DNA from 3 places in the Nocardioides aromaticivorans genome. Region 1 is predicted to be linked to each of the others. Evidence: riboswitches for the same ligand, from Rfam matches in the RefSeq annotation. Region 1 holds a riboswitch; each other region holds the start of a gene.

Region 1 (10,168 bases):
GCAGCAGCGCCAGTCCCAGCAGGAGCGCGAGCGCGCCGAGAACGGCCAGACCCAGGTGCTCAAGACCCTGACTCCCGTGGTCGAGCACCTGCGCTCCATGCAGACCAAGGTCGACGAGCTGGAGAAGGCCCGCGTGCGCCAGCACACCGAGCTCGCCACCCAGATCCAGCACACCCAGCGCTCCGTCGAGGAGTCCCGCAAGGCGGCGGACACCCTCGCCTCGGTCCTGAAGAACAACGCCGTCCGCGGCGCCTGGGGCGAGACGCAGCTCCGCACCCTCGTCGAGACGGCCGGCCTGCTCAACCGGGTCGACTTCGACGTCCAGCACTCCGTCGAGGCCGACTCGGGTGCGCGCCGCCCCGACATGGTGATCAACCTGCCCGGCGGCAAGCAGATGGCGATCGACGCCAAGGTCCCCTACAACTCGTTCATGGACGCCCAGCGGGAGGGCCTCGAGCCGGAGACCCGTCAGCGGCTGCTCGAGGACCACGCCCGCAAGGTCCGCGGCCACGTCGACGTGCTCGCGCAGAAGGGCTACTGGACCGGCCTCCCGGTCAGCCCGGAGTTCACGGTCGCGTTCATCCCCAACGAGCAGCTGCTCAACGCCGCGCTCGACGTCGACCCGTCGCTGATGGAGCACGCCTTCGGCCAGGGCATCGTGCTGGCCACCCCGACGAACCTGTGGAGCATGCTGAAGACGGTGGCCTTCACCTGGAAGCAGGAGGCCCTCACCGAGGACGCGCAGGTGCTCTTCGAGCTCGGCCAGGTCCTCTACCGCCGCATCCTCAAGCTCGCCGAGCACGTCGACAAGCTCGGTCGCTCGCTCCAGCGCAGCGTGAAGGATTACAACGCCTTCACCGGCTCCCTCGAGCGCTCGGTGCTGCCGGCTGCGCGCAAGCTCAACGCGGCCGACCCGGTCGCCACGATCCCGGCCCCCAAGGAGGTCGAGGACGTGCCGCGCGCGCTGACCAGCGGCGAGTTCGCCGCGATCGCCGACCTCGACCGTGAGGAGCTGACGTTCGACTTCGACGTCGCCGACGGCGAGGTCGTCGACGACGCCCAGGCCGGCTGAGCGGGCCCGGGAAGCTTTACCCGCCGGTCGCCATCCGTGCGACCTCCGGCGCCGAAGCGTGGGTGACAGCCCACTCTCGCTCCGGAGGTTCCCATGCGCGTCATCTCGTCCACACCCACGTTCGTCGTCGCGGCCGCGGCACTGGCCCTGTCCGTCGGCGGCACGTCCTGGGCGATGGCCCAGCAGGGGCCGTCGAACCCGGCCGAGTCCGGCCGCCCGGGCCAGGAGCGCTGGCTGCTCGTCAACGCCAACGGCGAGATCGAGGCCCAGTCGGGCGGCTTCACGATCGCTGCGGCGTACCCGACGCTGCCCAACACCTCGACGACCGGCGACAACTCGCTCCGGGCGGCCGGCAACGTCTACATCGACGCGGGCGAGGACGTGCGCGACAACGGCCTCGTCGCCACCATCGCCCTGCAGAACCAGGTCGACCAGAACGCCGACGGGATCACCAACGGCCGCGCCGCGGCTCCCGACGCCAACCCGGAGTTCTCCGGGGAGATCGCCGCGACCGTGTGCGGCCTGGCCGGTGTCGTCGCCTGCGCGCCGGCCGGCACCAACAACACCCGGCACTTCGTGGTGAGCCCGCGCAACAGCGACGGAACGGTCACCCAGCCGGGCGCCCGCAAGCGCTTCTACATCGTGCTGACGTCCGACTGACGGACCCGACAGCGCTCAGGCGCTGCCCTCGAGGCTGACCCCGCCGGACAGGTCGACCGTCCGGCGGGTGTTGGCCAGCGAGGTGACCGTCGCCGTCCCGAGCGAGCCCTCGCGGTCGAAGACCTCGGCGGTGCCGGCCGCGATGCCTGCGTGGGCGACGTGGTCGGTGGCGCGCAGACCGATCGAGATGCCGGTGGGCCGGCGCGAGAGCGCCAGGTCGATGTCGGTGTTGATGTACTCCACGCCGCCCGCACCCCAGTTGGTGACCATGCTGGTGGCGTCGGCGACCGAGGCCACGGCCTGGAACGGGGTGCACTCCTCGCCCTCCACGATCGGGACGGCGATGTGCCAGGTCTGGTGCCGGCCACCGTTCTGGTGGTCGCCGAAGTTGTCCGACCACGGGGCGTCGCTCGCGAAGATCGGGACGTGGTGCTCGACGTCGAGGGGAGCCAGCTCCAGCGGCGGCGGCGACGGCCGCTCCTCCGGCGAGGTCCACACCGCCCCGTCGGGCGAGGACGACGGCTGGAGGAAGGTGCCGCTCGCCCGGGCGACGACCTCGCCCTCCTGCTCGACCACGGCGTCGGCCAGCAGCAGCCGGGGACCTTCCCTGACCACCGTCGCTCGTGCCGTCGTCGGGATCATCCGGGCCGGGCGGAAGAGGTCGACGTGGTAGCGAGCCGGGACGAGCTCGCTGCGCCCGGCGTCGTCCACGGCCTTCTCGAGGGCACGCGCCAGCAGGCCGCTGACGGCGACCCCGTGCATCTGGTCCGAGCGCCAGAGGCTCTGCGCCAGCGGCAGCGGGACCAGCGCGTCACCCTCGTCGCGGAACCAGGCGAACTGGACGGCAGCGCGGCGAGAGCCGTCTCCGGCAGCTTGCTGCCCGGCCTGCGGCGGAGACGCGCTCGTCCCCGGTTCATAGAACGTGTTCTCGTTCATGGCCCCATCATGCCCGCTGGCCCCTGGGTGTGAGCAGCGGGCTCCCGGGGCAGGGTGCCCGCATGACCAGACTGGGATGGATCGTCGCCGGAGCCGTCGCCCTCGTGCTGCTCCTCGCCGGCAGCGTGACCGCGCTCGTCGTCGCCTCCGGCGGTGACCCGACCAGCGTCGAGGAGGTCGCCGACGCCGCGGTCGACGCCGCGGAGGACCTCGAGGTGGACGACGGGATCGACCTGCTCTGCGAGGCGCCGTCCGGGAAGGACCGCGCCGACCTCGAGAAGCTGATCGAGACGGTGCGTGACGAGACCGGCGAGGACGACCCCGACGCGACCTACGAGATCTCCGACGTCGAGGGCGACACCGAGGGATCGTTCACGGTCCGGGTGACCAGCGACGAGGAGCCCTACACCGACGCCGAGATCGCCGCGGTCGTGCACGTCGAGGAGCGGGACGGACGCTCGTGCATCTCCGGCTTCGACCCGATCAGCTGACCCGCTCCGCCGTCATCGTCGTCGCCGTCGCGACCTCGGCCGCGGCGTGGGCGGGCGCAGGCGTCGACCCCTGGTCGCTCGCGACCTGGCTCGCGGCCCACGGCGGGCTGGTCCTCGCGGTCGCGCTCGGCTGGGTGGTCCTCGCGCCGTTGCCGCTGGGGGCGGCGGCGCTGGTGGCGCGGCGCTCGCCGTGGCCGTGGATCGGCACGGTGACGGTCCACCTCGTCGTGCCGGTCGTGCTGCTCGCCCGCTTCCCGCACCTGCTGCCCGGCTGGGCGTGGGCCGTGGTCGCGCTCAGCGTGGCGGTCGGGCTCGCGTCCGTGGTCACGGCCTTCCCGGATGGCCCCCGGGGATCGTGACCGCCGGGTCGTACGGCGTGCGGGTGTAGACGAACGTCGCGCACTCCAGGCTGCGAACCGCGCCCGTGTCGGCATCGCGCCGGACCAGCAGCCGTTCGCCGCGGTGGTAGCCCTCGGCCCCGACGAAGGCGCCGTCGACGTCGACGAAGCGCTCGTGGAGCTCGGCCGTGCGCAGGTCGCGGGCCACCAGCTCACCGCCGGTCCACTCGAAGGCGAAGCCCGTGTTGCCCCAGAACCACAGCCCGAGCAGCTCGGCCACCTCGCCCGGCAGGGGCGGCAGCGAGGGGAACCACGGCTGCGCCACCGGCGCCGCGACGTCACCGAGCAGCGTCGCCGGCACCTGCTCGGGCCGCAGGCCGGTCGTCGCGTTGGCGAGCGCGACGACGGCGTCACGGGTGTCCCGGTCGACGAAGAGCGAGGCCTGGAAGCCCGGCATCGAGCCGGTGTGGCCGACCATCGTCCGTCCGCCGACGTGGAGCACGCGGAGGCCGAGCCCGTAGGCGTCGGCCGGAGCGACCGGCGCCGCCATCTCCGCCAGCGTGGACGCGGAGAGCACGTCGCGATGGCCGGAGGCCAGGAAGTCGGCCCACCGCAGCAGGTCCGCGACCGTGCTCCACAGCTGTCCGGCGGGCGCCATGGCGCCCGTGTCGGTGTGCGGCTCGGCGCTCAGGGTGTGGGCGAAGTGGTCGACGCTGCGGCCGGGCGCGTGCTCCGCAGGAGGGTGGTACGACGTCGCGCCCATCCCGAGCGGGACGAGCAGCCGCTGCTGGACGACCTCCCACCAGGGTGCGCCGCGCAGCCGGGCCACGACCTCGCCCAGCAGCGCGAAGCCGAGGTTCGAGTAGTGGTAGTACTCCCCCGCCGCAGCCACCCGCCCGGATCCGTCGTTGGCGGCGAGCAGCTCGGCGACACCGCCGCCGTCCACGCGCTCCCACCACGGTCCGACCGGCTCGCTCTGCAGCCCGCCCGTGTGCGCGAGGAGCTCGCGCAGCGTGGCGTCGGGGTACCCGCACTCGGGCAGGAATCGCCCCACCGGGTCGGCGAGGTCGAGCAGGCCCTCGTCCCGCAGCTGCAGGACGAGGACCGCCGTCAGGGTCTTGGTGATCGAGCCGATCCGGTAGGCGGAGTCGACGCCGACCCCGGGCAGCGCCGAGGAGCAGCCGGACCAGACCGGCTCGCCCCCGCGCGCCACGCCCGCCACGACCGAAGGCAGCCGGCCCGCGCCCTGGAGCGCGGCCAGCCGGTCGTCGTACACGGTCATTCGGCGTAGGCGTCCATCGGCGGGCACGCGCACACCAGGTTGCGGTCGCCGTAGGCCTGGTCGATCCGGGCGACCGGCGGCCAGTACTTGTCGGCCGCGCCGGCGAGGCCCGCCGGGAAGACGCCGACCTCGCGGGAGTAGGCACGGTCCCACTCGCCGACCAGCGCGCGGGCGGTGTGCGGGGCGTGGTGCAGCGGCGACGCGTCGACGTCCCACTCCCCCGCGGCGACCCGGTCGATCTCGCCCTTGATCGCGATCATCGCGTCGCAGAACCGGTCGAGCTCGGTGAGGTCCTCGGACTCCGTCGGCTCGACCATCAGCGTGCCCGCGACCGGGAACGACATCGTCGGGGCGTGGAAGCCGTAGTCGATGAGCCGCTTGGCGACGTCGTCGACCGAGACGCCCGTCGCTGCGGTGATGCCGCGCAGGTCGAGGATGCACTCGTGGGCGACCAGCCCGGACTCGCCTCGGTAGAGCACCGGGAAGTGCTCGCCCAGTCGGGCCGCGACGTAGTTGGCGGACAGAACCGCGACCGCGGTCGCACGGGTGAGGCCCTCAGCGCCCATCATCCGGATGTAGGCCCACGAGATCGGCAGGATGCCGGCGGAGCCGAACGGCGCGGCGCTGATCGCACCGGTGCCCTCGCGCCGGTCGGCGTCGGGGTGCAGCGGGTGCGTCGGGAGGTACGGCGCCAGGTGCGCGCGCACCGCGACCGGGCCCACGCCCGGGCCGCCGCCACCGTGCGGGATGCAGAACGTCTTGTGCAGGTTGAGGTGCGAGACGTCGCCGCCGAACTTGCCGGGCTGCGCGTAGCCGAGCAGCGCGTTGAAGTTCGCGCCGTCGACGTACACCTGGCCGCCGTGCTCGTGGACGATGTCGCACAGCTCGGTGATGGTCTCCTCGTAGACGCCGTGCGTCGACGGGTAGGTCACCATGATCGCGGCGAGCGTCTCGGAGTACTGCTCGCACTTGGCCCGCAGGTCCTCGAGGTCGACGGTGCCGTCGTCGGTCGCCTTCACGACGACGACCTTCATCCCGACCATGACGGCCGAGGCGGGGTTGGTGCCGTGGGCGGACGACGGGATAAGGCAGACGTCGCGCTGGCCCTGGCCGTTGGCGCGGTGGTAGTTGCGGATCGCGAGCATGCCCGCGAACTCGCCCTGCGCGCCGGCGTTCGGCTGGATGGAGACGCGGTCGTAGCCGGTGGCCTCGGCCAGCCAGCCCTCGAGCTGCTCGATCAGCTGGCGGTAGCCGTCGGCGTCCGCGGCCGGGACGAACGGGTGGAGGTTGGCGAAGCCGGCGAGCGAGATGGGCTCCATCTCGGTGGTCGCGTTGAGCTTCATCGTGCAGGAGCCGAGCGGGATCATGCCGCGGTCGAGCGCGTAGTCGCGGTTCGAGAGCCGCGCGAGGTAGCGCAGCATCGAGGTCTCGTTGTGATGGGTGTTGAAGACCGGGTGGGTCAGGAACTCCGTGGTCCGCTCGAGGTCCTCGGGCAGCCCGGCGTCGCCCTCGGCCGACACCTCCGTCACCCCGAAGGCACCGAGGACGGCGGCGAGCGTGGCCTCGCCGGCGGACTCGCCGAACGAGATGCCGACGGTGTCGCCGTCGACCGGCCGCAGGTGGATGCCGGCCTCACGGGCGGCCGTGACGACCGCACCGGAACGACCGGGGACGCGGACGTTGAGGGTGTCGAAGAAGGTGTCGTTGACGACCTCGATGCCGGCGGCCTCGAGGGACGCGGCGGCCCGGCGGGCGAGGCCGTGGATGTCGGCCGCAATCTCCTTCAGGCCCTGCGGACCGTGGTAGACGGCGTACATGCCGGCGGTCACGGCGAGCAGCACCTGGGCGGTGCAGATGTTGGACGTCGCCTTGTCGCGGCGGATGTGCTGCTCGCGGGTCTGCAGGGCGAGCCGGTACGCCGGGCGTCCCTCGGCGTCGACCGAGACGCCGACCAGGCGCCCGGGCAGCTGGCGCTCGAGGCCCTCGCGGACGCTGATGAAGCCGGCGTGCGGGCCGCCGTAGAACAGCGGGACGCCGAAGCGCTGGGCCGAGCCGACCACGACGTCGGCGCCGAGCGTGCCGGGCGCCTCGAGCAGGGTCAGCGCGAGCAGGTCGGCGGCGACGACCGCGAGGCCGCCCCGCTCGTGGACCGCGTCGATGACCGGCTTGATGTCGGCGATCCGGCCGGAGGCGCCGGGGTACTGGATCAGCACGCCGGAGACATCGCCCTCGGGCAGGCCCTCGGTGAGGTCGGCGACCACGATCTCGATCCCGATGCCCTCGGCGCGGGTGCGCACGACGTCGATGGTCTGCGGCAGCGCGTCCGCGTCGACGACGAACGGGCCCGAGGCCTTGCGGTTCGCGCGGAACGCCAGCGCGACGGCCTCGGCAGCCGCCGTACCCTCGTCCAGCAGGGACGAGCCGGCGGTGGTCAGCCCGGTCAGGTCGGAGACCATCGTCTGGAAGTTGATGAGCGCCTCAAGGCGGCCCTGCGAGATCTCCGGCTGGTACGGCGTGTAGGCGGTGTACCAGCTCGGGTCCTCGAGCACGTTGCGGCGGATCACGGCGGGCGTCACGGTCGCGTGGTAGCCCAGGCCGATCATCGGCTCACCGGGGACGTTGGCCGCGGCCAGGGCGCGCAGCTCGGCGGCGGCGGTCTCCTCGTCGGCGGCCGCCGGCAGGTCGAGCTCCTCGCCGGACCGGATGGACTTCGGCACGGCCGCGTCCATGAGCGCGTCGATCGACGCGTAGCCGAGACGGTCGAGCATGGTCGCGACCTGGTCGTTGTCGGGACCGATGTGGCGGTTGACGAAGGGGGCACTCATCAGCAGGCAGGCTTCCTCGGGATCGAAAAGGATCGAGCCCTCCCCCTCTGTCGGCGCGTCGCTGCGCCTCCAGAGTTGCCTGCTCCGCACGGTCCGGGCGCCTGAGAGGTTCCGGGGAGGAATTGCCCCTTCGGCGCAGGCCCACGTCAGCGACGTGTCCTGACTCTCCCGTGCGGGATGAACAGCAGCTACAGGTTACAACGCCTAGCCGGCGTTCCTCGCAGCGCGACGCGCGGCGAGCTCGTCGCCGGCCACGTCCTCGGCCTGCTCGGTGTCGCTGGCGCTCTCGCTCGGCAGCTGGGCGAGGGTGCCCTCGATCTCGCGCCAGACACCGCCGATGGCGATGCCGAACACGCCCTGGCCGCCCTGCAGGAGGTCGATGACCTCGTCGTTGCTGGTGCACTCGTAGACCGAGGCGCCGTCGCTCATGAGCGTGACCTGGGTCAGGTCGTCGGTGCCACGCTCACGCAGGTGCCCGACCGCCGTACGGATCTGCTGCAGCGAGATGCCGGCGTCCAGCAGGCGCTTGATGATCTTGAGGATCAGGATGTCGCGGAAGCTGTAGAGGCGCTGCGAGCCGGACCCCTTGGCACCGCGCACGCTCGGCTCGATCAGGCCGGTGCGCGCCCAGTAGTCGAGCTGGCGGTAGGTGATGCCGGCCGCGTTGCACGCGGTCGGACCGCGGTAGCCCAGGTCGCTCGGCAGCGGGGAGACGTCGTCGGTGAAGAGCAGCCCCTGCTCCTCGGCGGCAGCGGTCGCCGCGGCCGTGTCCTGACCGACCTTCTCGGGCTGCTGCTCGTTCACGGGGTCCTCCGCAGGGGTTCGATCAGGTGGGTGATCAAGGGGTGGTCGCGCAGGCATTGCACGGCTGTCATTCGACTCTTCAAGGTACGGCGCCGATGACGGGCCGGTCAAAGACGTCGCCGGGCGTGTCGTCAAAAACCCTCAGCCTCAACTTGAGGCTGAGGGAACTCCCGTCACTGTCCTGCTTCGAAGTCCTCGGGCGAGACGTGGTCCAGGAACTCCCGGAACGCCTCGACCTCGTCCTCCTCCTCGGCCGGCGCCGAGATCCCCGCCTCGGCCAGGACCTCCTCCGAGCAGTAGATCGTCGTACCGGTGCGAAGGGCGAGGGCGATCGAGTCCGACGGGCGCGCGCTCACCTCGGCACCCGACGCCAGGACCAGCGTCGCGAAGAAGACGCCGTCCTTCACGTCGGTGATCCGCACCTCCGACAGCTCTCCCCCGGTCGCCGCGAGCAGGTCCCTCATGAGGTCGTGCGTCAGCGGTCGAGGGGGGACGACGCCCTGCTGGGCGAACGCGATCGCGGTGGCCTCCACGGCGCCGATCCAGATCGGCACGTAGCGGTCCCCGACGGTCTCGCGCAGCAGCACGATGGGCTGGTTGGACGGCATCTCCACCCGGACTCCCAGGACATCCACCTCGCGCATGCCTCAACACTACTCGGGGTGGGATGAGGTGGGAGTGGTGGCTGCGTGGGGGTCGCGCAGGTGTTGCGGTTTGGGACCAAACCGCAACAATCCAACGCCCGGAGCTGCAGTTCCTGCCCAATCCGCGGCCTCGCCGGATCCCCGCGACCCGCCGGCCCTCAGATCCGGCGCAGGCCCGCCTTGACCAGGGTGGCGTGCAGCCGCACGGACAGGGCGGCGATCTCGCTCACGGCCTCCTCGGCACGCGCGGCGGCGCCGGCGTCGCGGCCGCGGCGGGGGGCGACGACCTGCTGGATGAGCCCGACCTCGCGGTCGGCGGCCGCCCGGAAGCCGCGCAGGTGGCGGGGCTCGATGCCGAAGTCCGCCAGCTCGCTGGCGGTCTGCGCAATCACCAGCGCGTCGGTGTCGTAGTGCCCGGTCGCCGACGGCGTGATGAGGGCGAACTCCTCCAGCTGTGCGAGGAGGGCCTCGTCGATCTCGGCCACCTTGATGAGCTCCTTGCGCGATAGCCGCAGCTTGTCGCTGCGACGGAAGGACTCCGGTGCCGGCATGCCGTCGGAGCCGATGGCGACGGTCGGCACGGTCGGGACGACCGGCTCCGGCGCGGGCGGCTCGAGGCCGCGGTCCATCGCGTCGAGGTGCTCGCCGATGACCTTGAGCGGCAGGTAGTGGTCGCGCTGCATCCGCAGGATGTAGCGCAGCCGCGCGATGTCGGCCTCGGAGAACTTGCGGTAGCCCGCGGGGGTGCGCTCCGGCTTGATCAGCCCCTCGGACTCGAGGAAGCGGATCTTCGGGATGCTGATGTCCTCGAAGTCCGTGCGCAGTCGGTCGAGCACCTGCCCGATGTTGAGCAGGGGCTCGCGCTCGCCGCGGGCGACGGCAGCGACCACGGTCAGTGGCTCTCGTGGCCCGCGAAGAAGACCAGGCGGTACTTGCCCACCTGGACCTCGTCACTGTCCTTGAGCTGCGCCTTCTCGATGCGGTCGCGGTTGACGTAGGTGCCGTTGAGGCTGCCCGCGTCCTCGACGGTGAACGAGTCGCCCGACCGGCGGAAGACCGCGTGGCGGCGCGAGACGGTCACGTCGTCGAGGAAGATGCCGCTCTCGGGGTGGCGGC
Region 2 (10,168 bases), 2.0 Mb from region 1:
GGCGGTGATGCGGGTGCCGGCGTGACGGGGTACGCCGCCCTCGACGTCGGAGACGTCGACCAGCGGCAGGTCTCCACGCGTGCGGACCTCGTGCCGAGGGACGGCACAGCGCGGCGTTCCGTGGCCCACGCGGCAGCCTTCGATGCGGTGGTCTACGGGCTCCCGGCCGCCTACCAGTACGCCCAGATGTGCCGGCAGTACGCCGAGACCGGTGTCCCCACCGGCCAGTTCGTCCACGAGCGGCGCCTCGCCGCTCCCGGGTTCGCCGCCTTCCGGGTGCCGAACGTGGACACCCTGTACTCGAACGCGTGGCTCGACCTGCGGGAGGGGCCCGTGGCGATCGACCTGCCCGACTTCGGGGATCGCTACTTCACGCTGAACCTGCTCGACGCGTTCGGCAACGCCTCCAACATCAGCCGGCGGACCGTCGGACCGGCACGCGAGGTCTGGTTGGTCGCGCCGGGTGACGACGCCGGCGTGCCGGACGACGCCGTCCGGCTCCGTGTCGCCTCCCGCCTGATGTGGGTGCTGATGCGGATCCAGGTCCGGGGGGACGACCTTGCCGAGATCCACCGGCTCCAGGACTCGGTGCTCCTGCGTCCGGTCCGGGGCGGCCGTGGCGTCGCCGCGGGTGCGACGAGCGTGGTCGGGGAGGTCGTCGACCCCGACGCCGTCGTCACCGACTGGGAGGCCTTCTTCCACGCGATGGACGGTGCCCTCCGTCTCGGCGGGGTGCCCGCGGACGAGACGGCGCTCGTCCGTCGCTTCGCGGTGCTGGGGTTGGCGGGGACCGCTGCGTTCCGACCCGGGCTCCTGGACGAGGAGACGCGGGCGGGGGCCGCGAGCGGGTTCGCCGCGGCCATGGGTGTCATCGACGCCTGCCGGCCGCAGCTCGGAGAACCGGTGCCGACCGGCTGGACGAAGGTCTGCGACAAGGGCGCCCACGGCGCCAACTTCCTCAGCCGGGCGGTCATGAACCACGTCGGTCTCGCCGCCAACGTCGTCGAGGAGAACACCTCGTTCAACACCTACGTGGACGGCGAGGGACGGCCCCTCGGCGGGGCGGCGGGCGGCTACCTGCTGACGATGGAGCGTCCGCCGCCGGCGGGGGCGTTCTGGAGCGTCACCCTGTACGACGACAGCGGATTCCTCGTGCCGAGCGCCATCGATCGCTCCTCGGTCGGCAGCGCCACGCCGGGCCTCCTGCTGGACGTCGACGGCTCGGTCACCGTCTCCATCAGCGCCGAGGACCCCGGTGTCGGGGCGAACTGGCTCCCGGCGCCACGCGGGCGCTTCTTCCTGGTGCTGCGCATCTACGAGCCGCTCGCGGACGCGCTCAGTGGCGCCTGGCTGCCCGGTCCGGTGCGTCCCGTGGCGTGAGGGCTATCAGCCGCGAACGACGGTGACCAACGCGCAGGCGGCGATCATGACGGCGGTGAGTGACTGGGCCGCCAGGCGCACCCCGGTCGAGTCCCGCAGCAGGGGAGCGGCTCCGGTCGAGGCCGCCAGTGCGACGGCCGCCAGCAGGACCGGCCCGATGGGCGCGGAGGGGGCGGTCAGGTGGAGCAGAGCCAGCGTTGCGGCGCCGGTGCTGAGCATCGTCCGCGTGCCGGCGAGGCGGGTGCGCTCCGCCTGGAGGCCCGGATCCCGTGGAGGGTCGCTCACCGCACCAGCACCAGGAACGCGGCGGTCGTGGCCACGGCCACCAGGACGGCGCAGGCGGCGGCCCCGGCCCGGAACCCGGGGAGCGGCTCGCCTCTCCGAATGGCACGTTCGCCCGCACTCCAGCGTGCCCACGCCAGGACTGCGCCCGCTCCGCCCAGCGCCACCAGAGCCCCGGCGACTGCCTGGACGACCGGCCGGGGATAGCCCGTCGCGAAGGCGTCGAGCGCGACGGCACCGGCCACCAGGGCCATCGACGTCCGCAGCCACGCGAGGAACGTCCGCTCGTTCGCGAGGGAGAATCGGTAGTCGGGCTCGGCGCCGGTGCCGTAGACGCGGGCGGGCCACCGCTGTCGTCGTGCCGGCCCGGACTCAGCGCCCATCGTGCTGCCCGCCCTCGAACACGACGACCAGCCGCCCCCGTACGTCGCCGGCGCGCAGGCGCTCGATCCCGCGCGGGACGTCGTCGAAGCCGATCCGCTCGACGGTCGGTGCCAGCGCGCCGCTGGCCAGGTGCTGGTAGACCGCGGCGATGTCGTCGCGGGTGCCGCCCGACGAGCCGTGGATCCGTGCCTTCTGGTGGATGACGTCGGCGGTGGTCAGCGTGGTGTGCTCGGCGCCCAGGCCGACCATCACGACGTCGCCGCCGACGCGGATCGCCTGCACGGCCGCCTCGGTGGTCGTGCCGAAGCCCGCGAAGTCGATGACGACGTCGAGGCCGAGGCCGCGCAGGTCCTCGGCCCGCTCGTGGAGCCCGGCGAGGCCCCATCCGGCCGCGAGGGAGCGTGCCGCCGTACTCGTGTCGGCTCCGTGGACCTCGGCGCCGAGGTGGACGGCGAGCTGGGCGCCGAGCTGGCCGAGGCCCCCGAGGCCGATGACGCCGACGCGGCTGCCCGCGCGGACGCCGCCGACCACCGCGACCGCGTGGTACGACGTCATGCCGGCGTCGGTGCCGGTGGCGGCGAGCTCGTCGCTCAGCCCGTCGGGCACCGCGACGAGGTCACCGGCCGGGGCCAGGTGGTGGCTCGCGTAGCCGCCGTCGCGGCTGTAGCCGGGAACGGTGCTGCCCTGCGGATGGACGCCGACCCGCTGGCCCGTCGTCCAGCCGGTGACATCCGTGCCGACGGCGACGACCTCGCCGGCGATCTCGTGCCCGAGGGTGATCGGGTTGCGCGTGATGTTCACGGCCCATGAGGGCTCGTCGAGCTCGCCCACGTCCGAGTGGCACATGCCAGCAGCGCGCACGCGCACCAACACCTCGTCGGGACCGGGAGCGGGCACCGGGACCTCGTGGAGCTGGAGCGGACGTCCGGTCCCGGTCCAGCGCCAAGCCGACATCATCGGAGTCTTCATAAACTGAATTTAGTTCAGTACAGTCGCGGGTGTCCACACACCGAGTGCCGAGGAGAGACATGAAGAGCCGTGCGCTGCAGGTCGCTGCCCACCCGCGGGGCGAGGTCGGGCCCGAGCACTTCGAGGTCGTCCCCGTCGAGCTCCCCGACCCCGACCAGCTCGCCGCAGGCTCGGTGCTGGTCCGCAACACCTGGACCTCCGTCGACCCCGGGATGAGGCTCCGGCTGCGTCCCGCGGCACCCGACGGCTACTTCACCGCCTTCGACCTGCACGCGCCGATGGACGGCGTCCTCACGATCGGTGAGGTCGTCGCGTCCCGGGCCGACGGGTTCGAGCCGGGCGACGTCGTCTGGCACTCCCTGGGCTGGCGGGAGCACGCCGTGGTGCGCGCGGGCGAGAGCGCCATGAACGGCGTCGGGACGCTGCGCGTGCTCGACCCGGGCGACGCGCCGCACCAGCACTTCCTCGGGCCGCTCGGGCCGATGGGCCTGACGGCGTACGCCGGCCTCGCGGTCGTCGACGGCCTCAGCGGCGGGCGGGTCCTGTGGGTGTCGGCGGCCGCCGGAGCCGTCGGCTCCCTGGTCGTCCAGATCGCCCGCAACCTCGGCCACCGGGTGGTCGCGAGCGCCGGATCGGACGAGAAGGTCGCCTGGCTGCGCGACGACCTGGGCGTCGCGGCGTTCAACCACCGGTCCGAGCCGTTGGGGGAGGCGCTGGCACGCCTGGCCCCCGAGGGCATCGACCTGTACTTCGACAACGTCGGCGGCGAGCACCTCGAGGCGGCGCTCGACGCGATGACCATGCACGGGCGCATCGCCCTGTGCGGCTCGATCTCGGACTACGAGTCGGAGCCCACCGGTCCGCGCAACATCTTCCTCGCGACCGCCAAGCACCTGACGCTGTCCGGCTTCCGCGGCAGCCTGCACCTCGACCTGCTCGAGGAGATGCAGCAACGGATGGCCGGCTGGATCCGCGACGGCCGGCTGGTCGCACCCGAGACCGTCTACGACGGCCTCGAGCAGGCCCCGCGCGCGATGGCGGACATGCTCGCGGGCCGCACGACCGGCAAGACGCTGGTCCGCCTCGGCTGAGTCGACCTCGACCGGCCGCCACCACCAACGAGAGGAAGCACCACCATGGGTCGTTTCGACGGGCGAGTCGCCGTCATCACCGGAGCAGCGCGCGGGATCGGGTTCGGCACCGCCACCCGGTTCGCCGAGGAGGGCGCGTCGGTCGCGATCGTCGACCTCGACGAGACCGCGGCCGCCGAGGCCGCCGCGAAGCTGCCGCTCACCGAGGGTGCGAAGGCCATCGGCGTGGGCGCCAACGTCTCCGACGGCGCGTCGGTCGACGCCGCCATCGAGCGGGTCGTCACCGAGCTGGGTGGGATCCACGTCCTGGTGAACAACGCGGGCATCACCCGCGACAACCTCCTGTTCAAGATGACCGAGGAGGACTGGGACCTGGTGATGGGGGTGCACCTCAAGGGTGCGTTCTTGATGACCAAGGCCGCGCAGAAGCACTTCGTGGAGCAGAAGTACGGCAAGGTCGTGAACATCTCCTCGATCTCGGCGCTGGGCAACCGGGGGCAGGCCAACTACTCGGCCGCGAAGATGGGCGTGCAGGGCTTCACCCGCACCCTGGGCATCGAGCTGGGCCCGTTCGGGATCAACGTCAACGCGGTCGCGCCGGGCTTCATCGCGACCGAGATGACCGACGCCACCGCGGCCCGGCTGAAGATGGACGTCGACGAGTTCCGCCGCCTCAACGCCGACGCCGTCCCGGTCAGGCGGGTCGGTCAGCCGGACGACATCGCGGCCGCGGTCACCTTCCTGTCGGCCGACGAGTCGTCGTACGTCACTGGCCAGACGCTCTACGTCGACGGCGGCGCCAGCATCGGCTGACGCAGGCGTGCCGTCCGCGCCGGAGGGGAATGGGACCCGGGCGGCCACGACCTGTAGCCTCGCCGCACACAACTCCACACCGGCCGTTCGAAGCCGCAGCAGGAGAGACCCCGCCTGACCCGATGGGTCGCGACGGGGCGCCGTAGGAGCAACTCTCCCCGAGAAACTCTCAGGCCCCATCACTGCGCGGCGAGGCAACTCTGGAAAGACAGGACCCATGTCCTGCGCCCACGGTGCAAGCCGCTCGTCGCGGTGAAGCTCTCAGGCACCCATGACAGAGCGGGGAGGCAGACCAGCAGGGTGCCGTGCACCCTCGACCCCGGGAGCCTCCGCATGGCAACGAACGACCCCACCCCGCGCACCACCCCGCTGCACGCGGTCCACACCGCACTGGGCGCCAACTTCACGGACTTCGCCGGCTGGCAGATGCCGGTCCGCTACAGCTCGGAGCTCGCCGAGCACCGGGCCGTGCGCACGACGGCGGGCCTCTTCGACCTCACCCACATGGGCGAGATCGAGCTGACCGGCCCGGGTGCCGGCGCCGCGCTCGACCACGCCCTCGTCGGTCGTCCGTCGGCGATCGGCGTCGGCCGCGCCCGCTACTCGATGATCTGCGCCGAGGACGGCGGGATCATCGACGACCTCGTCGTCTACCGCCTCGCCGAGGAGCACTACCTCGTCGTCGCGAACGCCAGCAATGTCGCCGTCGTCGCCCCCGAGGTGGCCGCCGGCGCCGACGGGTACGACGTCGAGGTCCGCGACACGTCGGAGGAGTGGGCGCTGCTGGCGGTCCAGGGCCCGGCGTCGGCCGCGATCGTCGCGGAGCTGACCGAGCTCGACGTGCCGTCGCTGAGGTACTACGCCATCGACGCCGGCACGGTCGCTGCCCCTGACGGCGCAGTCGAGGTGCTGCTCGCGCGGACGGGCTACACCGGCGAGGACGGCTTCGAGGTCTACTGCCGGCCGTCCGACGCGGAGGCCGTCTGGGCCGCGCTGCAGCAGGCGGGGGAGCCGCACGGCCTCGTCCCCGCGGGCCTCGCCTGCCGCGACACGCTGCGCCTGGAGGCGGGGATGCCGCTCTACGGCCACGAGCTGAGCCGCGACACGACGCCGTACGAGGCCAACCTGGGCCGGGTCGTCGTCCTCGACAAGCCGGACGGCTTCGTCGGGCACGAGGCGCTCGCGAAGCGCAAGGAGCAGGGCCCGGAGCGCGTGCTCGTCGGGCTGGTCTCCACCGGCCGCCGCTCGCCGCGCGCGGGCTACCCGGTCGTCGACCCGGCCACCGGCGCCGAGGTCGGCGAGGTCACCAGCGGCGCGCCGTCGCCGACGCTGGAGAAGCCGGTCGCGATGGCCTACGTGCCGCCGCACCTCGCGGCGCCCGGCACCCGGGTCTCCGTCTTGCTGCGCGGCTCCCTCGAGGACGCCGACGTCGTCGAGCTCCCCTTCTACACCCGCAACCGCTGACCCACCTCGAGGAGAAGACGATGAGCAACCCCACGAACCTCCAGTACTCCGCCGAGCACGAGTGGGTCGCCCTCGACGGCGACACCGCGCGTGTCGGCGTGACGGCCTACGCCGCCGACGCTCTCGGCGACATCGTGTACGTCGACCTGCCGGCCGTCGGCGACACCGTCACCGCGGGCCAGACCTGCGGCGAGCTCGAGTCCACCAAGTCCGTCAGCGACCTCTACTCGCCGGTGACCGGCGAGGTCGTCGAGGTCAACGAGGACGTCGACGGCGACCCGAGCCTGGTCAACAGCGACCCCTTCGGCCGCGGCTGGCTCCTCGTCGTCAAGGTGACCGCCACCGTCGACCTGCTCGACGCTGCCGCGTACGACGCGCTGCTCGAGGCCTGAGGTGCTCGAGCGGGAGGTCGCGTCGTGCCCCTGAGCACCTTCGACCTCTACTCCATCGGCATCGGTCCGTCGTCGTCACACACGGTGGGGCCGATGCGCGCCGCGAAGACCTTCGTCGACGGCCTCGTCCACGACAGGCTCCTCGATGCGACCGTACGGGTGAAGGCCGAGCTGTTCGGGTCGCTGGGGGCGACCGGGCACGGCCACGGCTCGGAGGGCGCCGTCGTGCTCGGGCTCGAGGGGGAGCTGCCGGCGACCGTGGACGTCGCCGCCGCGCGCGGCCGGCTCGACGTCGTACGACGCGACGGGGCGATCGACCTCGCCGGCAGGCGGACCGTCCGCTTCGACGCCGCCGAGGACCTCGTGCTGCACCGGCGCCGCTCGCTGCCCGCGCACCCGAACGGGATGACCTTCACGGCGTACGGCATCGAGGGTGCCTTCCGCGAGCGGACCTACTACTCGGTCGGCGGTGGGTTCGTCGTCGACGAGGACGCGGTCGGTGCCGACCGCGTGGTGGTGGACCGGACGGAGGTCCGGTACCCCTTCACCACCGGCGCCCAGCTGCTCGCCATCTGCGAGGAGACCGGGCTGCGGGTCAGCGACGTGATGCTCGCCAACGAGCTGTCGTGGCGCAGCGAGGACGAGGTGCGCGCCGGGCTGCTGGAGATCTGGGCGGTCATGCAGGAGTGCGTCCGCGCCGGCTGCAGCGCCGAGGGCCTGCTCCCCGGCGGGCTGAAGGTGCCGCGCCGCGCGCCGGGCCTGCACGCCGACCTCTGCGCCCGGGCCGAGGGCGGCGACCCGCTCGACGTCATCGACTGGGTCAACCTGTTCGCGCTCGCGGTGAACGAGGAGAACGCCTCGGGTGGTCGCGTCGTCACCGCGCCCACCAACGGCGCGGCGGGGATCATCCCGGCGGTGCTGCACTACTACGTGCGCTTCGTCCGGGGCGCGGACGACGACGGGGTGGTGCGCTTCCTGCTCACCGCCGCCGCCGTCGGGATCCTGTTCAAGGAGAACGCCTCGATCTCGGGCGCCGAGGTCGGCTGCCAGGGCGAGGTCGGGTCGGCCTGCGCGATGGCCGCCGGTGCGCTGTGCGAGGTGCTCGGCGGGACGCCGACCCAGGTCGAGAACGCCGCCGAGGTGGGCATCGAGCACAACCTCGGGTTGACCTGCGACCCGATCGGCGGGCTGGTGCAGATCCCCTGCATCGAGCGCAACGCGATCGCCTCGGTGAAGGCGATCAACGCCGCCCGGTTGGCGATCAACGGGACCGGCCACCACAAGGTGTCGCTGGACAAGGCGATCAGGACCATGCGCGACACCGGTCGCGACATGCACGTGAAGTACAAGGAGACCTCGCGCGGAGGTCTCGCCGTCAATGTCATCGAGTGCTGACGAGGCGAGGCACTACCCGGCCAGCGGCGGGTACCGCTCGCTGCAGAACGCCTCCAGCCGCTCGGCCAGCCCGGCCAGCACGGTCGCCGCGTGGTGCCGGGGATCCCAGGCCGCGACGAGGGTGAGGGTCAGTGGCGCGCCCGCGTCGTCGAGGACGAGGGTGCGCTCGAGGTCGAAGCGCGGGTCGTCGGAGACGACGGCGATGCCGCGGCCGGCGGCGGCCAGGGCCTGCGCGACCTGGGGGTTGCTGCAGGCGATCACCTCGGAGGCCGCCGCACCGGCGCGGGCGAGCGCCTCGTCGAGCAGGGTGCGCGGTCGGGCACCGGGCTCGAGCGTGATCAGCCGCTCGTCGGCGAGCTCGGCGACGGGTACGGCGGACCGGCCGGCGTACGGGTGGTCGGCGCGGACGTAGGCCCACACGGGCAGCCGGGCGACCGGCGCGCTGCTCAGGTGCCGCGGCGGCGGCACGGTGAGGACGGCGAGGTCGAGGTCGTCGCCGAGCCCGTCGATCGCGTCGGCGGCGTTGGCCTCGTGCACGGTGATGAGCGGGTCGTCGGGGCCGAGGGTGGCGAGGAAGGGCGCGACCACGTCGGTCAGCGTGGTGGTCGGCGCGGCCGCGCGGACCCGCTCGAGGCGGCCGGCGGCGAGCGCCTCGGCGAGCGAGCGGGCCGCCTCGGCGCTGGTGAGCACGTCGCGCGTCGCGGCGAGGAAGGTGTGGCCGGCGGCGGTCAGGCTGAGTCGCCGGTGGTGGCGGTGGAAGAGGGTGACACCGGTCTGCCGCTCGAGCTGCTGGAGCTGGCGCGACAGGGCCGGCTGGGTGACGTGCAGCGCCTCCGCGGCGGCGCTCACCGAGCCCAGCTCGGCCACCGTGCTGAAGGTGGTCAGGAGGCGCAGGTCCACCCGCCCACTGTATGCCGCAGCGGCATCCAAATCCCAACAGAAAGGCATTGGACGACATGCAGGGCGCGGAGCACGATAGGAGGGTGACCACCGAGACCTCCGCCCCCGCCGTACGCCAGGCACGCCGCCTGGTCACCCCCATCCCCGGCCCGAAGTCGGTCGAGCTGATGGCCCGCAAGACGTCGGCCGTCGCCTCCGGCGTCGGTACGACGATGCCGGTCTTCACCGCCCACGCCGGCGGCGGCCTGCTCGAGGACGTCGACGGCAACATCCTCATCGACCTCGGCTCCGGCATCGCCGTCACCACCGTCGGTGCGGCCGAGCCGCGCGTCGTCGCGGCCGTGCAGGAGCAGGTCGCGGCGTTCACCCACACCTGCTTCATGGTGACGCCCTACGAGGGCTATGTCGCCGTCGCCGAGCACCTCAACCGGCTCACCCCGGGCGACCACGAGAAGCGCACCGCGCTCTTCAACTCCGGCGCCGAGGCGGTCGAGAACGCCGTCAAGATCGCGCGCCACCACACCGGCAAGGACGCGGTCGTCGTCTTCGACCACGCCTACCACGGCCGCACCAACCTGACGATGGCGATGACCGCCAAGTCGATGCCCTACAAGCACGGCTTCGGCCCGTTCGCCTCCGAGGTCTACCGCGCGCCGCTGTCCTACCCCTACCGCGACGGCGGGCTCGACGGCGCCACGGCCGCCGCCCGTGCCATCGACGTGATCGAGAAGCAGGTCGGCGCCGACAACCTCGCCGCCGTCGTGATCGAGCCGATCCAGGGCGAGGGCGGCTTCATCGTCCCCGCCGCCGGCTTCCTGTCCGCGCTGGCCGAGTGGTGCACCGCCAACGGCGTCGTCTTCGTCGCCGACGAGGTGCAGAGCGGCTTCGCCCGCACCGGTGCGATGTTCGCGTGCGAGCACGACGGCGTCGTACCCGACCTGATCGTGACGGCCAAGGGCATCGCCGGCGGCCTGCCGCTCTCCGCGGTCACCGGCCGCGCCGAGATGATGGACGCGGTCCACGTCGGCGGCCTCGGTGGCACGTACGGCGGCAACCCGATCGCCTGCGCCGCGGCGCTCGCGGTCATCGAGACCATCG
Region 3 (10,168 bases), 2.3 Mb from region 1:
GTGCCGATATCCATGGTCAGTTCCGCGCGAAGTTCATTCCGGCGTGGCGCTTCGAGAACGAGCCCACCGCGGCCATGCACATTGCCGATGTGCTCGCGATCATGGACATCGAGGACGGGATGATGCCCAGGCCTTCGGGCTACGAGGGCTGGTGGCCGACATGGGACGCGGGCTTCGACGACCTCGATGCCGTGCCGGACCTGAGCACGTTCACGCCAGTCAGCTGGATCGACAAGGGTGCGCTGGTCCTCTGCGACTACCTCGACCAGGAGCACCAGCCGCTCAGTGCCATGCCGCGCAACGTTCTGCGGCGGATGGTCCAGCATGCCGGCAGCATGGGCTTCGAGCCGCTGATGACGACGGAGTTCGAGTTCTTCGTCTTCAAGGAGACGTTCGGATCGGCCAAGGCCAAGGGATTCCGCAACCTCGACGTCCTCGGAGAGTCCGTCACCATGTACGGCGCGGAGCAGGCGCACGCAGACCTGCCCCTCACCTCGGCCATCGAGAAGGCCTGCGGTGACATGGGGATCCGGATCGAGGCCATCATGGCCGAGGGCGGTCCGTCGCAGTTCGAGCTGAACCTCACCCCTCAGCCGGCGCTACGTGCTGCTGACGAGGGTTTCCTCTTCAAGTTCGCAGTCAAGCGGGTCGCGGCGGAACTGGGCTACTTCGCATCGTTCATGCCGAAGTTCGGTCCCGGTGAGTTCGGCTCGAGCCTGCACGTCCACCAGTCGCTGTGGTCGGGTGAGCGCAATGCGTTCTACGACGCCTCCCGGCCGGACGGGCTGTCCGTCGTCGCGAGGCAGTACATCGCGGGGATGACGAAGACCCTCCGCGAGTTCACCGCTATGTACGCGCCCTACATCACCTCGTACAAGCGCTTCGAGGCCGACAGCGCGGCGGGCAGCCAGGTCGCCTGGGCCGTCGGCAACCGAACGACGGCCATCCGCGCGATTCGCGGCCCCGAGGGGGCGACCCGGGTGGAGAACCGCACACCCGGGTCGGACGGCAACCCGTACCTCGTGCTCGCCGCGATGCTCGCTGGTGGCCTGTGGGGTATCGAGAACGATCTCGATCCCGGAGAGGCCTACGCCGGGAACGCCTACGCCGACGAGCACGTCGAGTCCGTGCCGCGCTCGCTGCAGGAGGCGACCGAGCTCTTCGCGCAGAGCGAGGTGGCCAACAAGATGCTTGGCGAAGAGGCGGTCTCGTACTACGCCGAGACCCGCCGCTGGGAGGTCGAGCAGTTCAACAGCGCGGTCACCGACTGGGAGCTGAACCGCTACATCGGCAACGCCTGACCCGACCGTGGGCGACCGCCGCGCCGCCCCTGTGGGTCCGCATGTCCTCATCCACGACCACATCGCCTCCCGGAGGCTGGCGGCTCGGACCGCTCCGGAGATCAGGAGTCCGCAAATGTCTCAGCAGGTCCAGGGCAACAGTTCCCTGAAGGAAGGATCCCTGGGGGTCCTCGGAATCGTCTTCTTCGTCGTGGCTGCCGCAGCGCCACTGGCGGCTTCGGTGGCCACCGCGCCCGTCGTCTTCGGCTTCGGAGGCGTCGGTGCGCCGCTCGCCTACCTGATCGTGGGCGTGGTGCTGCTGCTGTTCTCGGTGGGATATGCCTACATGAGCGGCAAGGTGACGAGCGCTGCCGGCCTGGCGGCCTACGTCGAGGTGGCGTTGGGCAAGAGGGCTGCCTCTGCGTGCGCGTTCGTGGCCGTCCTCTCCTACGGCGTCTTCGTCATGGGCCTGTACGGCGGGTTCGGCTTCTTCGCGAGCTTCGCCCTCGACTCGACGCTGGGGATCTCGGCTGACTGGTTCGTCTGCGCGACGCTGGCCTGGCTTCTCGTGGGTTTCATGGGCCACCGCGCCGTGGACCTCAACATGCGGGTGCTCGGCGTGCTGATCGTCCTCGAGATCTCCGTCCTCTTCTTCTTCGATGTCGCGACCGTCGGCAAGGGCGGTGAGGACGGCATCTCGTTCGCCGGGTTCGATCCGTCGGCCATCAGCGGCGGTACCGGCTTCGGCATCGCACTCCTCTTCGCCGCGGTGGCGTTCCTCGGCTTCGAGGCCACCGCCATCTACGGTGAGGAGGCGCGCTCTCCCCGCCGGACAGTAGCCGTCGCGACCTACGGGGCGGTGGTGCTGATCACGGTCTTCTACGCCTTGACGATGTGGTCCTTCGGCAACGCCTACGGCAACGACAAGGTGCTCGACCAGGCGGCTTCGAATCCGGGTGGGTTCGTACTCGAGGTGATGCCGGTGTACCTGGGAGCGTGGAGTACCGACGTGCTCACCGTGCTGGTCCTGACGAGCTACTTCGCAGCCCTGCTCGCCCTCCACAACACCCTGTCGCGATACGTGATGTCGCTGGGGCGTGCGGGTGGACTGCCCTCCCTGCTGGGCGCCACCCATAAGCGGTTCAAGTCGCCGAGCAACGCCAGCGTCGCCGTCTCGGTGGTCACCGCGGTCGGTGTGGTGGGCTTTGCAGTCGGCGGTGCGGACCCCTTTCTGCAGCTGTTCGCATGGCTCAGCGGTCTGGGCACCTTGGGCATCTTCGTGCTCCAGGCGAGTGCGACCGTGGCAGTCGTCGTCCACGGGCGACGCAGCGGCGAAGGCTCCGCGTGGCAGACGCTGATTGCGCCAGTGGCTGCCTTCGTCGGCATCTGCGTGATCGTCGTGCTGGCTCTGCGCAACTGGTCGCTCCTGTCCGGAGCGACGGGCGGCCTGTCCAGCATGCTGCCCTGGCTCATTCCGGCCGCCGCCCTCGCGGGGGCTCTCATGGCCACTCTCCGGGCTGACCGGGTCGGGAGCCTGAACCCCGAGCGCACCGACGCCGACGCTGTTGAAACCGACAGCGCTGAGGCGACGACACCCATCAACGACAAGTGAGGATCCCGTTGCGATGACCAACACCTTCCAGCTCTCCGCCGCCGTCCACTGCCGACCGCTTTCCGCTTGGCCCCGGCTCAGCGTCGAGCTGCTCGGGACCCAGACGAGGTTCGTGCAGGGCGCGCGTTGGCGGCACCGCGTCATCGAGAGTGGCGACGCAGACGGCGAGCCGCTCATCCTGATCCATGGAGTCGGCGGTCACGCGGAGTCGTTCGCCCGGAACATGCACGGCCTGGCCCGGCAGGGCTTTCATGTCTACAGCATCGACGCGCTCTACCACGGGTTCAGCGACAAGCAGCCCTACGACGACGACAAGCGCTATGTCCACCAGGTCGAGGCCGTGGTCGACCTGATCGATGCCTTGGGCCATGACACGGTCCACATCGAGGGTGAGTCGATGGGAGCCACCATCGCCTTCCACTTCGGGCTGAGCCACCCTGAGCGCACCCGCAAGGTGGTGCTCAACACCGGATTCGGACACGTCAAGCTGAACAAGTCGGACTTCAAGCCCGTGAAGGGCGACATGGGGGAGCTTGCCCGCCTCTCTCGCGAGGTCGTCGTCGACCCGAACGCTGCGGCCATGCGCAAGCGGCTGGAGTGGGTCGTCGCCGAACCGGAGTCGATGACCGACGAGATGGTCGAGATCCGGCTGGCGCTCTACTCGGATCCCCTCATCAACGACTCCATGCGGAAGGTCTTCCGGCTGGACAAGGACTGGAGCTGGGACCTGCCCTACTCGGAGGAGGACCTGGTCGACTACCGGCCGGAGACACTGGTGCTGTGGACCGAGCACAACCCGGGCGATGGTCCCGACTACGGCGAGTACATCGCAAGCATTCTGCCGAACGGCAAGTTCTACTGCATCGACGGCGCGGGGCACTGGCCGCAGTGGGAGCGCCCTGAGGAGCACGACGCCGTGCTCACCGAGTTCCTGTTGGGACGGGCCTACCAGCCTTCAGGCTCCTGACCCCGGACACCACGCACGGCCTGCCGGCCGGTCGCCTGTCATCGTGACAGGTGGCCGGCCGACTCAATTGCGCTCGACACGTCATCGAAAGTCGCATGCAGGTGGTCGCGCATCCGCTGGGCTGCCCTGTTGCCGTCGCCGGCGCGAACCGCAGCCAGGATGCCGTGGTGCTCCTCGTGGCTTCGCGCGATCGTCCCAGGAAGGATGAGCGGCTCACTTGCCGGCGTGAACAGCTCACCCCGCGCAGTCTCCATCAGCCGGTGGAGCCGGGGTGAGCCGGCCGCGCGAGCGAGCAGCCCGTGGAACCGGCTGTCGGACTCACGGAACTGACGGGGCGTCAGCCGGTCACCGTCGACGTCGATCGCCTCGGCGAGCTGCTGCAGGTCCTCGGCCGTTCTCCGTTCGGCAGCCAACCACGCGATGTGCGACTCGACAGCCGTGCGCACGTCGATGATCTCGCGCAGCAGGGAGCCGTCGTCAGCCATTTGCGCGAGCCAACGTGCGTAGGGCTGTGCGAGCTCGGTGACGAACGTTCCTCCTTCGACGCCGCGACGAACCTCGACGTAGCCCTCCGCGCGAAGGCGGCTCAGTGCCTCGCGAAGGGTGGACCGGGACACCGCGAACATCTCGCTCAGACGTCGCTCGGCGGGCAGCCGGTCCCCTGGACGCAGCTGCCCGCCGTGGACCATGGCCCGGATGCGGGCGTGGACGTCGTCCGTGGACGTGCGGACCGCCTCGCCGTGGCGGTGCCAGTGCGAGTCGGTGTCGATCAGCTCATCCGGCGGCGTGGAGGGAGTGCTCACTCAGGTCAGTTCCTCGGGTCCTGTCGACGGCCCGCTCGACGAGCCAGTCGAACAAGGGATCACCGCCGAACATCTCGGGGTGCCACTGTACGGCGACGACGTCGGCGTCGGGCATCTCGATGCCCTCCACCACCCCGTCCAGAGCTCGCGCCGAGACCACGACGCCCTCGCCGGGGGTCAGGACCGCCTGGTGGTGGTAGCTGTTCACGGAGATCCGGGCACCGAGGACGCGGGAGAGCTCGCTGTCCTCGGTGACGTTCACCATCTGCGGCCGGTGGTTCCCGGGATAGCCGTAGAAGGAGTGGGACTGCCCGTCGGAGGCCGAGAGATGGGGGACGAGCGTGCCGCCACGAGCCACGTTGATGAGCTGGCAGCCCCGACAGATTCCGAGCACCGGGATGCCCTTCACTAGAGCGGCTTCGAACAGCCCGATCTCGAACGCGTCGCGCCCGGGGTCCATCACCGTCGCGAACTCGGTGGGGATGCCGCCGTAGCGTCCCGGGTCGACGTCCTCCCCGCCCGCGAGGACCAGTGCGTCGAGTCGGTCGACGACTGCTACGGGGTCGGCTTCCCGCGTGAGCAGCACGGGCGTGCCGCCGGCACCGGCGACGCTGCGGATGTAGGGGGAGAGGAAGACCTCGATCGGCTCCTGGCCGACGAACGCGGGCAGCCGGCCGACCTCGTGGCCGTACCGGTACTGGCCGGTGACGCCGATCAACGGTTGGGGGAGCGAAGGTGGGGTCCGCAGGTTCACGGGCGTCCTTTCGATGGTTCGGATGCGGAGGTCACGTGCCGGTGGCGATCAGGTCGACGTCCGGCCCGGCCTTCCGGGAGACCTGGACCGCGGCGTTGCGAACGGCGCTCGCGATGGCGTCGATCTTCAGGGTTCGTGCGGAGCCCGCTACCGAGATGGCGGCCACCGCCCGACCGGACGGGCCGAGGATGGGGGCGGCCACGCAGACGAGACCCTCCCGGCACTCCTCGCGGTCGAACGCCACCCCTTCCTGGCGCGCAGCCTCGAGCTGACGGAGGAACATGCCCGGCAGCGCGATCGATCGCGTCGTCGTCGGCCGGAGTCCACCGTCGAGGACGCGCTTGACGGCCGTCCGGTCCGACCGGGACAGGATGGCCTTTCCGAGGCCGGAGGTGTGTGCGTTCAGCCTGCTGCCCACGCGCGACGGTGTCGAGGTGGAGCGGTGCCCGTAGATCTTGTCGAGGTAGACCACGTCGGTGCCGTCGAGGACGCCGAGGTGGACGTTCTCGTGCGTGAGCTCGTAGAGCTCGGAGAGGTACGGCAGCGCGACCTCGCGCAGGACGCCCGCTCCGCCGCGCAGGGCCACTGCTCCGAGGCGGAGCATCGGAGCGCACAGGTACCAGTCCATGCCGTCCCGGTCGACGAGCCCAGCGTCGCGCAGCACACCGAGCAGGCGATGGGCCGTCGACTTCGGAACGCCGGCGATGTGCGCGAGTTCGGTGAGGGTCGCGCCGCCTGCGGCGTCGCCGAACGCGGTCAGGAGCGAGATCGCCTTGCCGACAGACCCGCCGTCAGGAGTGCTGTGCTCAAGAGTGGGGACTGATACGTCTAATGGTCGTGCCCTCATACCAATACCGTACGCCGTTGATGTGTGCTGCGCCACCCCCAACTTCGGAACCGGTGCCACAGAGGCGCGGGGCCAGCCAGGAAGTGGCCGGTCAGGCGCCGGCACGTGTCGTGGCTGGCGTGTCGACGTGGCCCTCGACGGCGTCGAGCATGTCGCGCAGGGTGCGGGTGAGCGCGCTGACCTTGCGGCCGGAGAGCTGACTGATGATCGCGGACTCGACGGCGTGGAACTCGGGATGGACCTGCTCCGTCAGCGCGGTGCCCTTGTCGGTCAGGCGGAGCCGGACCAGGCGACGGTCCCGCTGGTCGCCCTCCCGGAGGAGCAGCCCTCGGCCCTCGAGGGTCTTCACTACCCCGGTCAGCGTGGCCTTCGAGACGTCGGCGCACTCGGCGACGTGTCGGGTCTCGACGCCGTCCGAGTTCCACACGACGGCGAGGACGATGAACCCGGTCCAGGTCAGGTCGTATCGGCGCAGGACGCGGTTGGTGAGCTCGGAGCGGACTGCGTTGGCCACTCGGAAGAGGTCGGACAACGGGCTGGCGGCAGCGAAGTCAAAGGGCGAGTTGCCGACCTGGCCGTTCATGCGGGCTCAGTTTCCGCGGGCGGTCGGAAGGGGCATCTGGCCATCCAAGTCCGGGCGTCGGGAGCTGGGAAGCGTGACGTTCCACGCCCCAGAACCGCGCGGGTTTCGGTGGAGACCGGACGAGGCGGACCGCACGTGGCGTTCCGCGGTCCGGCACAGCGTCCTGGCCACGGCGGGCCGGGCCGTGCTCCAGTGGGTGTTGCCAGACAGTCGGTGCCGGGCGTGACGAGGCTCGGCTACGGTGTGGGCGACGTACAACTGAACACCGGCCGTTCGAAGCCGAAGCAGGAGAGCCCCCGTCTGGCCTGATGGGTCGGGACGGGGCGCCGTAGGAGCAACTCTCCCCGAGAAACTCTCAGGCCCCATCACTGCTCGCGCGAGGCAACTCTGGAAAGTCAGGACCCGTGTCCTGCGCCCACGGTGCAAGCCGCTCGTCGCGGTGAAGCTCTCAGGCACCCATGACAGAGCGGGGAGGCAAGCGAAGCAGGGTGCAGTGCACCCTCGACGACGGGAGCCTCCGTGTCCTCGAACGACCCCACCCCTTTCGGGACCCCCTTCAGCGAGCGCCACATCGGCAGCGACGCTGCCGCGCAGGCGAAGATGCTGGCCGAGATCGGCTACTCGAGCCTCGACGACCTGATGGCCGCAGCGGTGCCGGCCGGCATCGTGTCGCCGGAGCCGCTCCGGCTCCCGCCCGCGGCCAGCGAGGCCGAGGCGCTCGCAGAGCTGGCCGCGCTGGCGGGCCGCAACGACGTCGGCGTGGCGATGATCGGCTGCGGCTACCACCCGACCATCACGCCCCCGGTGATCCGCCGCAACCTGCTGGAGGCGCCGGCCTGGTACACGGCGTACACGCCCTACCAGCCGGAGATCAGCCAGGGTCGGCTCGAGGCCCTGCTCAACTTCCAGACCGTCGTCGGCGACCTCACCGGCCTGCCGACGGCCAACGCCTCGCTGCTCGACGAGGCCACGGCCGTGGTCGAGGCGATCCTGCTGATGCGCCGAGCGTCGCGGTCGAAGTCCCCGCGGGTGCTCGTCGACGCGGACACGTTGCCGCAGACGCTCGCCGTCATCGGCACCCGCGCCGAGGCGGTCGGGCTCGAGGTCGAGCTCGTGGACCTGGACGGGCCGCTCCCGGAGGGCGACTTCTTCGGCCTGCTGGCGTCGTACCCCGGCTGCTCGGGGGAGGTCCGCGACCTGCGCCCGCTCGCCGACGACGCACATGGCCGGGGCGCCGCGGTGGCGGTCACCTGCGACCCGCTCGCGCTGACCCTGCTCACGCCGCCCGGCGAGATCGGCGCCGACATCGCGGTCGGGTCGACGCAGCGGCTCGGCGTCCCGATGTTCTACGGCGGCCCGCACGCCGCCTTCATCGCCGTGCGCGAGGGCCTCGAGCGGCACCTGCCGGGCCGCCTCGTCGGTGTCTCGATCGACGCGTCCGGACAGCCGGCGTACCGCCTCGCGCTGCAGACCCGCGAGCAGCACATCCGCCGCGACAAGGCGACGTCGAACATCTGCACCGCGCAGGTGCTGCTGGCGATCACCGCCGGGATGTACGCCGTTTACCACGGGCCCGACGGCCTGCGCCGGATCGCCGGCCAGGTTCACGCCCGCACCGCCGAGATCGCCTCCGAGCTGGAGGTGCGCGGCGTGCGGCGGGTCAACCGGCACTTCTTCGACACCGTCGTCGTCGAGGTCGCGGACGCCGTTGCCGTCGTCGCCCGCGCCCGCGCCGCCGGCATCCTGCTGCGCCCGGTCGACGCCACGCACGTCGGCATCACCTGCTCCGAGATCACCACCGCCGAGCACGTCGCGACCGTCGTCGACGCCGTCGAGCCCCGGACCGACGGTGGCGTCATGGTCCAGGTGGGCACCGGGATCCCCGCGGCGCTGCGTCGTACCTCCGCCTTCCTCGAGCACCCGGTCTTCCACCGGCACCGCTCCGAGACCGCGATGCTGCGCTACCTGCGGGCGCTCTCCGACAAGGACTACGCGCTGGACCGCGGCATGATCCCGCTCGGCTCCTGCACGATGAAGCTCAACGCCACCGCGGAGATGGAGCCCATCTCGTGGCCCGGCTTCGCCGACATGCACCCGCTCGCCCCGCTCGAGGACGTCGCCGGCTACCGCGTGCTCGTCGAGCAGCTCGAGGAGTGGCTGGCCGAGATCACCGGGTACGCCGCCGTGTCGATCCAGCCCAACGCGGGCTCGCAGGGCGAGCTCGCCGGCCTGCTCGCGATCCGCGCGTACCACCACGACCGTGGTGAGGCGCGGCGCGACGTCTGCCTGATCCCGTCCAGCGCGCACGGCACCAACGCCGCCTCCGCGGTGCTCGCCGGCTTCCGGGTCGTCGTGGTGGCCTCCCGCGAGGACGGAACCGTCGACCTCGACGACCTGGCCGCGAAGTGCGCCGAGCACACCGACCGGCTCGCCGCGGTGATGGTCACCTACCCCTCCACCCACGGCGTCTACGAGACCGGCATCACCGACCTCTGCGACCTGGTGCACCGCCACGGCGGCCAGGTGTACGTCGACGGTGCCAACCTCAACGCCCTCGTCGGCATCGCCCGGCCGGGCACGTTCGGCGGCGACGTCTCGCACCTGAACCTGCACAAGACCTTCGCCATCCCGCACGGCGGGGGCGGCCCGGGGGTCGGCCCGGTCGCGGTCGCGGCCCACCTGGCGCCGTACCTGCCGAGCCACCCGCTGCACCCGGTCCCGGAGCAGCGCGTGGGCATCGGCCCGATCAGCGCGGCGCCGTACGGTTCGGCGGGCGTCCTGCCGATCGCGTGGGCCTACGTGCGGATGATGGGCGCCGACGGCCTGCGCCGCGCGACCCAGACCGCGGTGCTGGGGGCGAACTACCTCGCGCACCGGCTCGCGCCTCACTTCCCGCTGCTCTACACCGCGGAGAACGGCCTGGTCGCGCACGAGTGCATCGTCGACCTGCGCCCGCTCACCGCCGAGACCGGCGTGAGCGTCGACGACGTCGCGAAGCGGCTCATCGACCACGGCTTCCACGCGCCGACCATGAGCTTCCCCGTCCCGGGCACGCTGATGATCGAGCCCACCGAGTCCGAGGACCTCGCCGAGCTCGACCGGTTCGTCGCGGCGATGGTCGCGATCCGCGGCGAGATCGACGCCGTCGCCGCCGGCCGCTGGAGCGCGGAGGACAGCCCGCTGCGGCACGCCCCGCACACGGCCGCCTGCCTCGTCGAGGAGTGGACGGCGCCGTACACGCGCGAGGAGGCGGTCTTCCCGTCCGGCACCCCCGCGGGCAAGTACTGGCCGCCGGTTCGCCGCATCGAGCAGGCCTACGGCG

What was found. Region 1 has a riboswitch for glycine ahead of gcvP (aminomethyl-transferring glycine dehydrogenase). Riboswitches for the same ligand answer to the same signal wherever they lie in the genome.
Region 2: linked by a shared signal. The riboswitch ahead of gcvT (glycine cleavage system aminomethyltransferase GcvT) and the one ahead of gcvP (aminomethyl-transferring glycine dehydrogenase) in region 1 are both predicted to bind glycine.
Region 3: linked by a shared signal. The riboswitch ahead of gcvP (aminomethyl-transferring glycine dehydrogenase) and the one ahead of gcvP (aminomethyl-transferring glycine dehydrogenase) in region 1 are both predicted to bind glycine.

The regions. Positions count from the first base shown of each region.
Region 1 is NZ_JACBZM010000001.1:4,553,350-4,563,517, reverse strand. Features, by position in the region: gene BJ993_RS21870 (DNA recombination protein RmuC) at 1-1,072, shown strand, start outside; gene BJ993_RS21865 (hypothetical protein) at 1,166-1,732, shown strand; gene BJ993_RS21860 (acyl-CoA thioesterase domain-containing protein) at 1,748-2,668, opposite strand; gene BJ993_RS21855 (hypothetical protein) at 2,731-3,159, shown strand; gene BJ993_RS21850 (hypothetical protein) at 3,129-3,518, shown strand; gene BJ993_RS21845 (serine hydrolase domain-containing protein) at 3,484-4,779, opposite strand; gene gcvP (aminomethyl-transferring glycine dehydrogenase) at 4,776-7,604, opposite strand; glycine riboswitch at 7,684-7,785, opposite strand; gene BJ993_RS21835 (MerR family transcriptional regulator) at 7,809-8,408, opposite strand; gene BJ993_RS21830 (bifunctional nuclease family protein) at 8,582-9,052, opposite strand; gene ftsR (transcriptional regulator FtsR) at 9,211-9,942, opposite strand; gene BJ993_RS21820 (FHA domain-containing protein) at 9,945-10,168, opposite strand, start outside.
Region 2 is NZ_JACBZM010000001.1:2,549,971-2,560,138, forward strand. Features, by position in the region: gene BJ993_RS11985 (DUF1214 domain-containing protein) at 1-25, shown strand, start outside; gene BJ993_RS11990 (DUF1254 domain-containing protein) at 22-1,380, shown strand; gene BJ993_RS11995 (DUF202 domain-containing protein) at 1,387-1,665, opposite strand; gene BJ993_RS12000 (YidH family protein) at 1,662-2,045, opposite strand; gene BJ993_RS12005 (zinc-binding dehydrogenase) at 2,035-3,015, opposite strand; gene BJ993_RS12010 (NADP-dependent oxidoreductase) at 3,075-4,106, shown strand; gene BJ993_RS12015 (SDR family NAD(P)-dependent oxidoreductase) at 4,152-4,919, shown strand; glycine riboswitch at 5,008-5,114, shown strand; glycine riboswitch at 5,115-5,207, shown strand; gene gcvT (glycine cleavage system aminomethyltransferase GcvT) at 5,253-6,383, shown strand; gene gcvH (glycine cleavage system protein GcvH) at 6,404-6,775, shown strand; gene BJ993_RS12030 (L-serine ammonia-lyase) at 6,800-8,170, shown strand; gene BJ993_RS12035 (LysR family transcriptional regulator) at 8,183-9,070, opposite strand; gene gabT (4-aminobutyrate--2-oxoglutarate transaminase) at 9,154-10,168, shown strand, end outside.
Region 3 is NZ_JACBZM010000001.1:2,259,522-2,269,689, forward strand. Features, by position in the region: gene BJ993_RS10630 (glutamine synthetase family protein) at 1-1,301, shown strand, start outside; gene BJ993_RS10635 (APC family permease) at 1,417-2,892, shown strand; gene BJ993_RS10640 (alpha/beta fold hydrolase) at 2,906-3,859, shown strand; gene BJ993_RS10645 (FadR/GntR family transcriptional regulator) at 3,898-4,662, opposite strand; gene BJ993_RS10650 (gamma-glutamyl-gamma-aminobutyrate hydrolase family protein) at 4,634-5,416, opposite strand; gene BJ993_RS10655 (IclR family transcriptional regulator) at 5,448-6,263, opposite strand; gene BJ993_RS10660 (MarR family winged helix-turn-helix transcriptional regulator) at 6,355-6,846, opposite strand; glycine riboswitch at 7,224-7,321, shown strand; gene gcvP (aminomethyl-transferring glycine dehydrogenase) at 7,366-10,168, shown strand, end outside.